DNA from 2 places in the Fodinicurvata sediminis DSM 21159 genome. Region 1 is predicted to be linked to the other one. Evidence: predicted binding sites of a transcription regulator. Region 1 holds the regulator's gene; the other holds the start of a gene.
What was found. Region 1 encodes PhoB, which activates phosphate uptake and scavenging genes when phosphate is short. Its sites were predicted from a motif close to TNTCATAAAACTGTCA; they were not measured.
Positions count from the first base shown of each region.

Region 1 (5,475 bases):
GCGACCAAGTCCGAAACCATCCGCCAGGTGATCTTTCCGGCCGCCCTGCCCGGCATTGTCGGCGCCATCCTGCTGGCCGTCAGCCGCGCGGTGGGCGAGACCATGATCGTTGTCATGGCCGCCGGCCTGTCCGCCAACCTGACACTCAACCCGCTGGAGCAGGTCACAACCGTGACGGTCCAGATCGTGGCCAACCTGACGGGCGACACGGCCTTCGACAGCGCCAAGACGCTGTCCGCCTTCGCGTTGGGCTTCATGCTCTTCCTGACCACGCTCTGCCTCAATGTCATGGCCATCCTGGTGGTCCGCAGATATCGCGAGAAATATGACTGATACGACCCCGAGCTCCTTCCCGACACACGGCCTGCACACCTCGGCGGCAGCCCAGGACCGCCTGCGCCGTCGCTATGCCGCCGAACGGCGTTTCCGGCTCTACGGCATTGCCGCGATCGTGGCGGCACTGGGCGTGCTCGCGGTGCTGCTCTTCACCATCGTCAGCCAGGGCTATACCGCCTTCGTGAACACGGAGATCGAGCTGGAGGTCTATGTCGATCCCGCCGACTTCACCTTCGAGGGGACGACGCCCACGGCTGAGGAAATCGGCGCCGGCAACTACCGCAACCTGCTGTCCAGCGCCCTCGCGGAAAACCTGCCGAATGCCGACGCTCCCGGCGCGGCGCGCGATCTGCGCGGCGTCCTCAGCGGCCAGGGCTACCGGCAACTGCGTGCGCGCCTGCTGGCGGAGCCGTCACTGATCGGCCAGCGCGTGTCCATGTCCTTCCTGGCCAGCAGCGACATCGACCAGGCCTTCAAGGGCAACACACCCCGCGTCGTCCCCGAGGAACGCCGGCGCGTCAGCAACCTGCAGTACGAATGGATGGACTACCTGGAGAACCAGGGGCAGATCTCCACCAGCTTCAACTCCAACCTCTTTACCCAGGCCGACAGCCGGCAGCCGGAACAGGCCGGCCTGTGGGGCGCCATCGTGGGTTCGTTCTATCTGATGCTGGTTGTCGCGGTCCTCTCGATCCCCCTCGGGGTCGGCGCCGCCATCTATCTGGAGGAGTTCGCGCCGAAGAATCGCCTGACCAGCTTCATCGAGATCAACATTAACAACCTGGCGGCCGTGCCCTCGATCATCTTCGGCCTGCTGGGCCTGGCGGTCTTCATCCAGGTCTTCGGGCTGCCGCGCTCGGCACCCCTGGTGGGCGGCCTGGCCCTGACACTCATGACCCTGCCCACCATCATCATCGCCGCGCGCGCCAGCCTGCGCTCCATCCCGCCCTCGATCCGCGAGGCCGCCTACGGCCTGGGCGCCTCCAAGATGCAGATGGTCTTCCATCACGTGCTGCCGCTGGCCCTGCCGGGCATCCTCACCGGCTCCATCATCGGCCTGGCGCAGGCGCTGGGAGAAACCGCTCCACTGCTGATGATCGGCATGAACGCCTTCATCACCTCGGCCCCGGACTCGATGTTCAGTCCCTCCACGGCGCTGCCCTCGCAGATCTATATCTGGGCCGATTCCTCCGAGCGTGGTTTCGTCGAGCGCACCTCGGCAGGTATCATGGTGCTGCTCGGCTTCCTGATCCTCATGAATGCAACAGCGATCTTCCTGCGCAAGCGGTTCGAGAAACGCTGGTAACGGGGCCGAACGAAAGCGACGATCATGAATTACGAGACCAAGACGGCGGAAAAGCTAATGGCGGCTGAGAACATCGGCGAAACGAAGATGCGGGCCCGTGACGTGAGGGTCAGCTACGGCGACAGCGAGGCCCTGCACGGTGTGAACCTGGACGTCCGCCCCAACGAGGTGCTGGCGCTGATCGGGCCTTCGGGCTGCGGCAAGTCGACCTTCCTGCGCTGCCTGAATCGCATGAACGACACCATCGACATCTGCCGGATCAGTGGCGAGATTACTTTGGATGGCCAGAACATCTACGATCGCTCCATCGATCCCGTCCAGTTGCGTGCACGGGTCGGCATGGTCTTCCAGAAGCCCAATCCCTTTCCCAAGTCGATCTTCGACAACGTGGCCTACGGTCCGCGCATTCACGGCTTCACACGCGACAAGGAGGAACTGCGGCAGATCGTGGAAACCAGCCTGCGCCGCGCCGGGCTGTGGAAGGAAGTGCACGACCGCCTGGACGAGCCCGGCACAGGCCTGTCGGGTGGCCAGCAGCAGCGCCTGTGCATCGCGCGCGCCATTGCGGTCAATCCGGAAGTGATCCTGATGGACGAGCCCTGCTCGGCGCTGGACCCCATTGCCACGGCCCTGATCGAAGAGCTGATCGACGAGATCAAGCAGAGCTATACCATCGTGATCGTCACTCACAACATGCAGCAGGCCGCGCGTGTCTCGCGCCGCACTGCCTTCTTCCATCTGGGCAACCTGGTGGAGGTTGGCGAGACCGAGCAGATCTTCACCAACCCCGGCGACCAGCGCACACAGGATTATATTACGGGCCGTTTCGGCTGATGCCCCCGGCCCTATCCGCGGAGAGTTACGATGACTTCAGAGCAAGGCGACCACATCATCCGGTCCTACGATGAGGAACTGGAACACCTGAAGGAACTGATCGCCCGCATGGGCGGTCTGGCGGAAACCCAGCTGGCCGACGCCGTGGATAGCCTGGTGCGCAATGACCAGGAACTGGCCACGCGCACCATCCGCAACGACGAGAAGATCGACGAGATCGAGCATGAGCTCGATACCTACACCGTGCGGATGCTGGCCCTGCGCCAGCCCGTGGCCTCAGACCTGCGCATGGTCATTTCGGCGCTAAAGGTGGCCAGCGACCTGGAACGCATCGGTGACTATGCCGCCAACGTGGCCAAGCGGGCGGTGGCCCTGCACCATCAGCAGCCGCTGGATCCCGTGCGCTCCCTGCCGCGCATGGCCAAGCTGGTGCAGACCAACATCAAGCGGGTCCTGGACGCCTATGCCAAACGCGATGCCAACATGGCGCTGAACGTCTGGGAAAGCGACCAGGAAATCGACGAGATGTACACCAGCCTGTTCCGCGAGACCCTGACCTACATGATGGAGGATCCACGCTCCATCACGTCGGGAACCCACCTGCTGTTCATCGCCAAGAACATCGAGCGCATCGGCGATCACGCCACCAACATCGCCGAAATCGTCTATTTCATGGCCACCGGCAACCAGATCATGATCGACCGCCCCAAGGGCGATACCTCCAGCTTCGCGGTTGTCGAACCGCCGAACGAGGACAAGACCCCCGGTTCGGGATCCAACAACGGAGATGAACAAAAATGAAGCCGGTCATCCTGATCGTCGAGGATGAAGCAGCGCTGGTCACCCTGTTGCGGTACAACCTGGAACGCGAAGGCTATGACCTGCTCGAGGCCCGGGACGGGGAAGAGGCCCTGACCGTCGCCCAGGAAGAGAAGCCCGACCTGATCCTGCTGGACTGGATGCTGCCGCTCATGTCCGGGCTCCAGGTCTGCCGCCAGCTGCGCCGCGATCGCGAGACCCGCGAAATTCCCATCATCCTGCTGACCGCGCGCGGCGAGGAAACCGACAAGGTGCGCGGTCTGGAAAGCGGCGCAGACGACTATATCACCAAACCCTTCTCGCCCGCCGAGCTGCTGGCCCGTGTGCGCGCTGTCCTGCGACGCGCGGTTCCTGCAACTTCGGGAGAAACCCTGAGTTTCGCGGACATTTCCGTGGATCTCAACGCCCACAGGGTGCGCCGGGGCGAACGCAACGTTCACCTGGGCCCCACCGAGTTCCGCCTGCTCAGCCACCTCATGCAGCACCCCGGCCGGGTCTTCAGCCGCGAGCAGCTGTTGGATGCCGTCTGGGGTCATGATGTCTATGTCGAGCCGCGCACCGTGGACGTGCATATACGCCGTCTGCGCAAGGCCCTGAACGAGGGCGAGCAGAGCGACTTGATCCGCACGGTGCGCTCGGCCGGCTACTCCCTGGACTCGCCCAGTGCCTGAAAGCCCGGCCTGATCAAGCCTTGCCCTGGGATTTGGCCGGCTCCAGCTTCCGGCTCACACGGACAACGTTGGTGTCTTCGGCCAGCAGGCGACGATCGAAGCCCAGATCCTTGACCAGCTGAAGCATGCGCGCATTCTCGCTCAGGACATCCCCCCAGACTTCCTGGATGCCGCGGCGGGCGGCATAATCCAGGATGCGCCGCATCAACAGGTACCCAAGACCCCGCCCCTTGATGTCAGAGCGCACCGCCACGGCATATTCTGCGCGCTCGTTCTCGGGATCGGCCGCAATGCGCACCACGCCCCACAAATCCTCCGGATTCTCCGGAGAGATGGCGACCAGCGCCATTTCGCGATTGTAGTCGATCTGGGTAAAGCGCGCGGCGGACTCATGGCTCAACTCGGCCATGTGCGAGAAGAAGCGCATGCGCACATCGTCTGGCGTCAGGTGCTTGTAGAGCTCATTCAGGGCCGGCTCGTCCTCGGGCCGGATCGGCCGCATGAAGATCTCCGTCCCATCCATCAAGTGCCCCCACTGCTCCAGCAGGCGCGGGTAGGGCCGGATGGCCAGGCGATAGGCAGGACCACGGCTGTTGTCCACCGCGTCGCGTGGCATCAGCCGCACGCGGGCATCCAGGGCGATCACGCCCTTTTCGTCGGCCAACAGGGGATTGATGTCGATTTCGCGCACTTCGGGCCGCTCGGCCGCAATCTGCGAGAGATGCATCAGCGCCGCTGCAATGGCGTCAAGGTCGGCAGGCGCCTGAGCGCGATAGCCCTTCAGGCGGTCGTGAATCCGGGTTTCGGCCATCAACGAATGAGCCAGTGTCATGTTGAGCGGCGGCAGGCCAACCGCCTTGTCACGGATAACCTCGACGGCAGTGCCCCCTTCACCAAACAGGATCACCGGGCCAAACTGGCGATCCTCGGTCAGGCCCAGGATCAACTCCTGAGCCCCGGGACGCCGGCACATGGCCTGGACGCTGAAGCCATCCACCTGGGCCTCGGGCCGGGCCTGCCGCACGCGTTTCAGCATTTCTTCGGCCGCTATCCGCACCCTGTCACTGTTGGCCAGGTCCAGCTTCACACCGCCCACATCGCTCTTGTGCGTGATGTCCGGGGACAGGATCTTGAGGGCAACGGGAAAGCCGATTTCCTCGGCCTGGCGCACGGCCTCGTCCGGATCAGCAGCCTTGCGGGTCTCCACTGTGGCGACGCCATAGCAGGACAGCAGGGCCTTGGCTTCAGGCTCGCTCAACCATTCGCGGCCTTCGGCCAGGGCCTCTTCCAGCAAGGCTTGCACCGATTCACGGTCCGGATCCTTCTCATCCGGCAGACTGGCTGGCGTTTCCATCAGCTCTTCCTGGCCGCGGCGGTAACGCACCAGGTGCATGAAGCCCCGTACTGCCCGCTCCGGCGTATCATAGGTAGGAATGTGGCTCTCGGCGAAGAGCGAACGTGACTCGGCCACGGCCTGGTCACCGAGCCAGGCGGTAAAGATCGGCTTTC
Region 1 covers NZ_ATVH01000013.1:423,385-428,859, reverse strand. The annotation lists gene pstC (phosphate ABC transporter permease subunit PstC) at 1-333, shown strand, start outside; gene pstA (phosphate ABC transporter permease PstA) at 326-1,642, shown strand; gene pstB (phosphate ABC transporter ATP-binding protein PstB) at 1,667-2,476, shown strand; gene phoU (phosphate signaling complex protein PhoU) at 2,507-3,277, shown strand; gene phoB (phosphate regulon transcriptional regulator PhoB) at 3,274-3,966, shown strand; gene G502_RS0107085 (bifunctional acetate--CoA ligase family protein/GNAT family N-acetyltransferase) at 3,980-5,475, opposite strand, start outside.

Region 2 (5,475 bases), on a different contig from region 1:
GATATCGAGCGTCCATTGACCAAGCGCGGCCGCCGGAACGCGCACGCCATGGGCCGCGCCTTGCATGAGCGTGGCCTCGCGGCTGACCGGGTTTATTGCTCCGATGCCCAACGCACGCGCGAAACCTGGTCCTTGCTGGCACCGGAATGGTTCGGAGACAAGACCATTCCGTTCACGGTCACCAGAGCCCTCTACATGGCATCCGCCGACGCATTGCTACAGTTCTGCAAGGCAGCGGATGAACAGGCGCAGCGCGTGATGCTGATCGGGCACAATCCTGGACTCCATGAGCTCTGCCTCAGACTTTGCAGCACGGCACAGCAGCCGGAGGATATCACGCATCTGTCCCGCAAGCTGCCAACCGCTGCCTTTGTGCTGCTAAGCTTTCCGGAAACCCCGTGGTCCCTGCTGCAGGAAGGAACGGGCCGCCTGGAATTGTTCCTCAAGCCGCGCGATGTTCAGGACTAATGTCACAACCTCCAGAAGGGGGATTGCTTTTCCAACTGCTTCCAGATCGTCACGAAGTCCTGCAGATCACGTTCAATCAGCCCGGCCTGCCAGCCCTGTACGAGACCACCAGCATAGGAAGGCGCATGTCCTGATGTTTCCAGCTCACCGAGTAGCCTTCGACCTGTCACAGCATCATTGAGCGTTCCAAGACTGTCCTGCAAGGACACAAGACAAGACGAATAGGCCTTTACCTGCTTACGCGGATAGAGCGAGCGATAGAACTCGATCGCATAACGCAGCTTCTTCCCGGCAATGCGAATCTCGTGAAGATCTTCCTCCTTCATGGCTGCATGGTTCCGGGCAAGCTTGCGCAACTTCTTGAGACGCTTGTCCAACACATCCTTGCTGAAAGTCCGGACCTTCATCTGGCTATCGCCAGTCGCCCAATCCCCGCTTTCCAGAAACAGCTGGAGCTGCAGGATCAAGATCAGGAAACGCGAGTCCTGCAAACTGCCTCGAGCTCGGCTGTAGGCCCTGGTCCGGCGCCGTTGTGCCTGGTTGCGCAATCGGCCCAGTCCATCCATCGCTTCCCGTGGCACCCTTTTCCGCAGCGAAGTCAGCGTTTCGTCCATGAAGACATCCCATTCGCGTGCTGGTCCCAGTTCCTGCTGTAACCAGCGCAATTCACCCGCAAACCAGCTATAGGTCCCGGCAGGCAACAAGGGTTCATGGATCTTGAAGAGAGCACGCAAGCGACGAACGGAGACACGCAGCTGATGCAGGGCCTGGGGGCTGCCCTTCTCCAACACGGCCGCCACATTGCCCAGCAAGTGGGACATCCCCGCCCCGGCGAGCTGTTCGAAGGCTTCGCGCACGGTAGCTTTCTTGTTCAGGGCAGGTTTACTGCCGAAATCAGGTTTCAAGCTGTTACCCGTCTGGGCGAGAGCGTATCCGCGTTGGGCCTTGGTACGTGTTTCCAGAGAGAAGGGTTCGATCTCTGCCAGTTGAAGCGCCAATGTCAGGAGGTCTGAAACCCGACCTGATTTAAGCTCCAGTTCGGCCTCGCAAAGGGAGTCAACTTGGTCTGCGCTTCTGATCTCACCCTCGTCAATTGAGAGTTCGATCTCACTTTCACCCTCTACCAGCAAGCGGCTGTAGCGATGGAAATCGGTTGTGAAAATTGGCTCCAGCCTCGCGAAGAGCCCTTCGCCCTCGAGAGCACTCCGCAAGCCGGAATCGTCGATACGCCCAAGCTCGGGCTGGTCTCCTTCGATCAGCCCCTCGAATTCCAGGTAACTATGCAGGGGGCCGTCCCCTGCCTTATCCTTGGTCCTCCCCTTGCTGCCAAGAAGATGGGCATACTCCGATTTCAGGATCTTGAGTGTCTGCCGTCGTTCTGTGCCACTGCGGCGGATACGCAAAGCAGCTGAGAGTTCCCTTAAACGGCCTTCCGGACTGTCAAAATAACTGTTGGCCAAACGCTCGCTGAGTGCTCTTCCACGAACCTTCTCGGCAATGGCAGGATGTTGCCTCAACCGCCGCACTGCATCAGGCGTAAGGCGCAGTTTGAGTTCGCGTTCCAGAGGCATGACGGGAAAATCCTACGGAAAAAAAGCAGAGACTTGTAACAAAGCTGAAATATTTCAGCTTCTTACCAATAGTCAGCCCGATCTGCTGTCCCTGTCAACTGGCAGGCCCTGGCATTCCAGATTGAGCGGCCTGACGGGTATCAATTGACCCGAGCCTGGAGGGTGTCAGGCAACCTGACGTGCAGCTTCCAGGTTGCGCAGTTCCGCAGCTTCGATCCAGCCGCCGCCCAGAACCCGATCTCCCTGATAGAAGACCGCAGCCTGTCCAGGTGAAACACCGTACTGTGGGCTGTCGAGCCAGACCTCGCAACGCTTCCCGTCACCTGCAGCTGTCACGCGGACACGGCCCGGAACGGCTTCCTGGGCCGAACGCAGCTTGACTTCCACGCGCATGCCCTCTGTGTCGGATGGCACGGACCCCAGCCAGTTGGCTTCGCGTAGATGTACCAGGTCTCGCGCCAGCGCAGCCTTCGGCCCCACGACGACGCGATGTGTCTCGGGCTCCAGGCGCACGACAAAGAGTGGCCCCTCAAGACCGCCTATCCCGAGGCCACGCCGCTGTCCCACGGTGTAGTGGATGATGCCATTGTGCTGCCCAAGGACACGGCCATCCAAATCCACGATCTCGCCCGATTCCACAGAACCGGGGCGCAGCTTTTCCACCACCTGTGCATAGGAGCCATTGGGCACGAAACAGATATCCTGGCTGTCCGGCTTTTCCGCAACAGGCAGCGAAAAGCGCTCGGCCAATGCGCGGGTCTCGCTCTTCGGAAGATCGCCCAGCGGGAAGCGCAGGAAATCAAGCTGCTCCTGCGTGGTGGCAAAGAGGAAATAACTCTGGTCCCGGCTGTGGTCGACAGCGCGGTGCATCTCGGCCCCGTCCTTGCCTTCCTTGCGCTGCACGTAGTGGCCCGTGGCCAGGGCATCGGCGCCCAGGTCGCTGGCAGTCTGTAGCAGGTCACGGAACTTCACGGTCTGGTTACACCGCACGCAAGGGATCGGCGTTTCCCCGTTCAGGTAGCTATCGGCAAACTCGTCGATGACCGATTCACGAAAGCGGCTTTCGTAATCCAGCACATAGTGCGGGATTCCCAGACTGTCGGCGACCTGCCGTGCGTCATAGATATCCTGACCTGCACAGCAGGCCCCCTTCCGCTCCACGGCCATTCCATGGTCATAGAGCTGCAGCGTGATGCCAATGACCTCATACCCCGCCTCGTGCAGAAGCGCCGCGGTTACGGAACTGTCAACACCACCAGACATGGCGACCACGATCCGTGTGTCGCCCGGAGCCTTGTCGAAACCCAGTGAATTCATAATGCCGTGAATATAGAGGACAGCGATACGAGTGCAACAACAGCGTTTCCGCATCAGAAATGACGTCCATGCAAGGCTCGCATTTCGTTGGTGTAGAAAGTCTGTCTCGCACGTTCCCACGGTAGTGAAGCTATGAGGCTAGGGACAGCTATAGGAATAGTGACTATCATTCTCGTTGAAAATGCGTCGCATATCTAATAATAACCTCCATTCACGATGCTTCGCTCCAGGTAGCGCCTTTCCGCATGCCCTCTAAGGATTATCGCAATGGACGGCGACAATTACGTTCAGACAGACGCACTTCCAATGCCAGACCCGGAAACAGGGCGTCTGCTGATGGAAGAAGAGGGCAGCTTTCTCTCTTCCTTCACTGAGCTTGGAGAAATCCTGAGTGCCGGCGGACCTGTTGTCGCAATTTTGCTCGTCCTCTCGGTCGTGGCATTCAGTGTCATTCTGCTGAAGTTCTATCAATTCCAGCGGCTGCACCTCTCTCGCACACGTCCCCTGGATGATGCGCTCAATCAATACCTTAACGGCAATACCGCTGCTGCAATGCGCCTGCTGGATGCCTCCAGGCACCCGGCTGCAGCTCCCCTGCAAGCCGCCATCCGCGGCATGAACCGCGCCGACCTTTCACAACAGCTCATCCGTGAGGAAGTGGAACGTATCGCTGGCGAAAAGCTGAACGCACTGCGCGCACATCTACGCATCCTCGAGGTGACCGGCAGTCTCAGTCCCCTGCTCGGTCTCTTCGGTACAGTGCTGGGCATGATCGCCTCCTTCCAGCAACTGGAACTGGCCGGAAACCAGGTGAATCCCTCGGTCCTTTCAGGCGGCATCTGGGAGGCCCTGCTGACCACAGCTGTGGGCCTGGCCGTTGCGATTCCTGCCATTCTCGCACTCAGCTGGTTCGAGCGCCGGGTCGATCACTGCACCCATGTCATCGAAAGCAGTGTCACCCGCGTATTCACCAGCGCCTTCTATTCAGTCGAAAGCAGTCATGAGTCCAGACAGTTCCACGATGTCTCCCGGGCGAGGCTTCAGCCTGCGGAATAAGACAGAGAAAAGGTCAGCTGTCCGACTGGTACGCCTGACCCCTCTGATCGATATCGTCTTCATCCTCCTGGTTTTCTTCATGCTGGCCTCCAGTTTCATGGATTGGCGCAGTATCGCCCTGGGCACGCCATCCGCTCAGAGCGCGGCCGGCAACAGCATGGAAGGTGCCATGCTGTTGCGCGTGCATGAGGACGGCCAGGTGGACCTTTCAGGGCGCCGCATGTCCGTGGAAGAGCTTGGCGCGGCCCTCAGTGCAGATCTGCAACAGGACCCTGATCGGCGCATCCTGGTGCGCCCCATGCGCCAGGTCCCTCTGCAGCAGACCGTGCGGGTCCTGGACGAGATCTCGGCTGCGGGGGGCCACAACATAGCCCTGTCGGAACGATAGACGCCATGCGCATCTCCTCACCCAGACCTCGCAGCATCGACAGTGAAGCCGGCGTCCTGCCGCTGATCAACATTGTCTTCCTGCTGCTGATCTTCTTCATGCTGGCCGGACAGCTGTCGGCAAGTGATCCACTGGCTGTCGAACCGCCCGAAAGTCTCAGTGAATCGCTTCCCAAGGATCAGACCCTGACACTCTTTATTTCGGAAGATGGCCAAATGGTCATCGAGGATACCGAGGTCGCACTGGAACAGCTGGAGGAAGAAATCTCTGCCCGCCTTTCGCGGAAGGTGGCAGCCGATCTGGAAGTGAAAGCAGACAACAGCCTTGATTCGGCCCGGCTGGTCCAGGTCATGAGTCGCCTTCGGCAGGCCGGGGTTGAGCAGGTTACGCTTCTAACGAACAGCAGGCGCTGATGCAGATAAAGCCGCGCCATTGGGTTCTGGCCCTGGCACTTGCCCTTGCGCTTCACCTCGCATTCTTCCTGCTCTCAGGTCTGCAGCAGGATAACCAGACCAGTCTCGCCGGCGGTGGGACGCAAATCTCGCTTGATCTTGCCGGAGACGGCCAGACCGCCGCAGAGAACATTCAGGAAGCCGCGGTCCAATCCACCAACAACGCCGTCACACCAGAGAACACCACCGAGGCAAGTGAAGCCGTCCCGGAAGACGTTCAGGT
Region 2 covers NZ_ATVH01000011.1:609,526-615,000, forward strand. The annotation lists gene G502_RS0104235 (SixA phosphatase family protein) at 1-468, shown strand, start outside; gene G502_RS0104240 (CYTH and CHAD domain-containing protein) at 471-2,039, opposite strand; gene mnmA (tRNA 2-thiouridine(34) synthase MnmA) at 2,205-3,356, opposite strand; gene G502_RS18605 (MotA/TolQ/ExbB proton channel family protein) at 3,624-4,412, shown strand; gene G502_RS0104255 (ExbD/TolR family protein) at 4,378-4,800, shown strand; gene G502_RS0104260 (ExbD/TolR family protein) at 4,806-5,213, shown strand; gene G502_RS21315 (energy transducer TonB family protein) at 5,213-5,475, shown strand, end outside.
Region 2: G502_RS0104240 (CYTH and CHAD domain-containing protein) is a predicted target of PhoB. The motif match lies at 2,074-2,089, and genes of this name have one in related genera.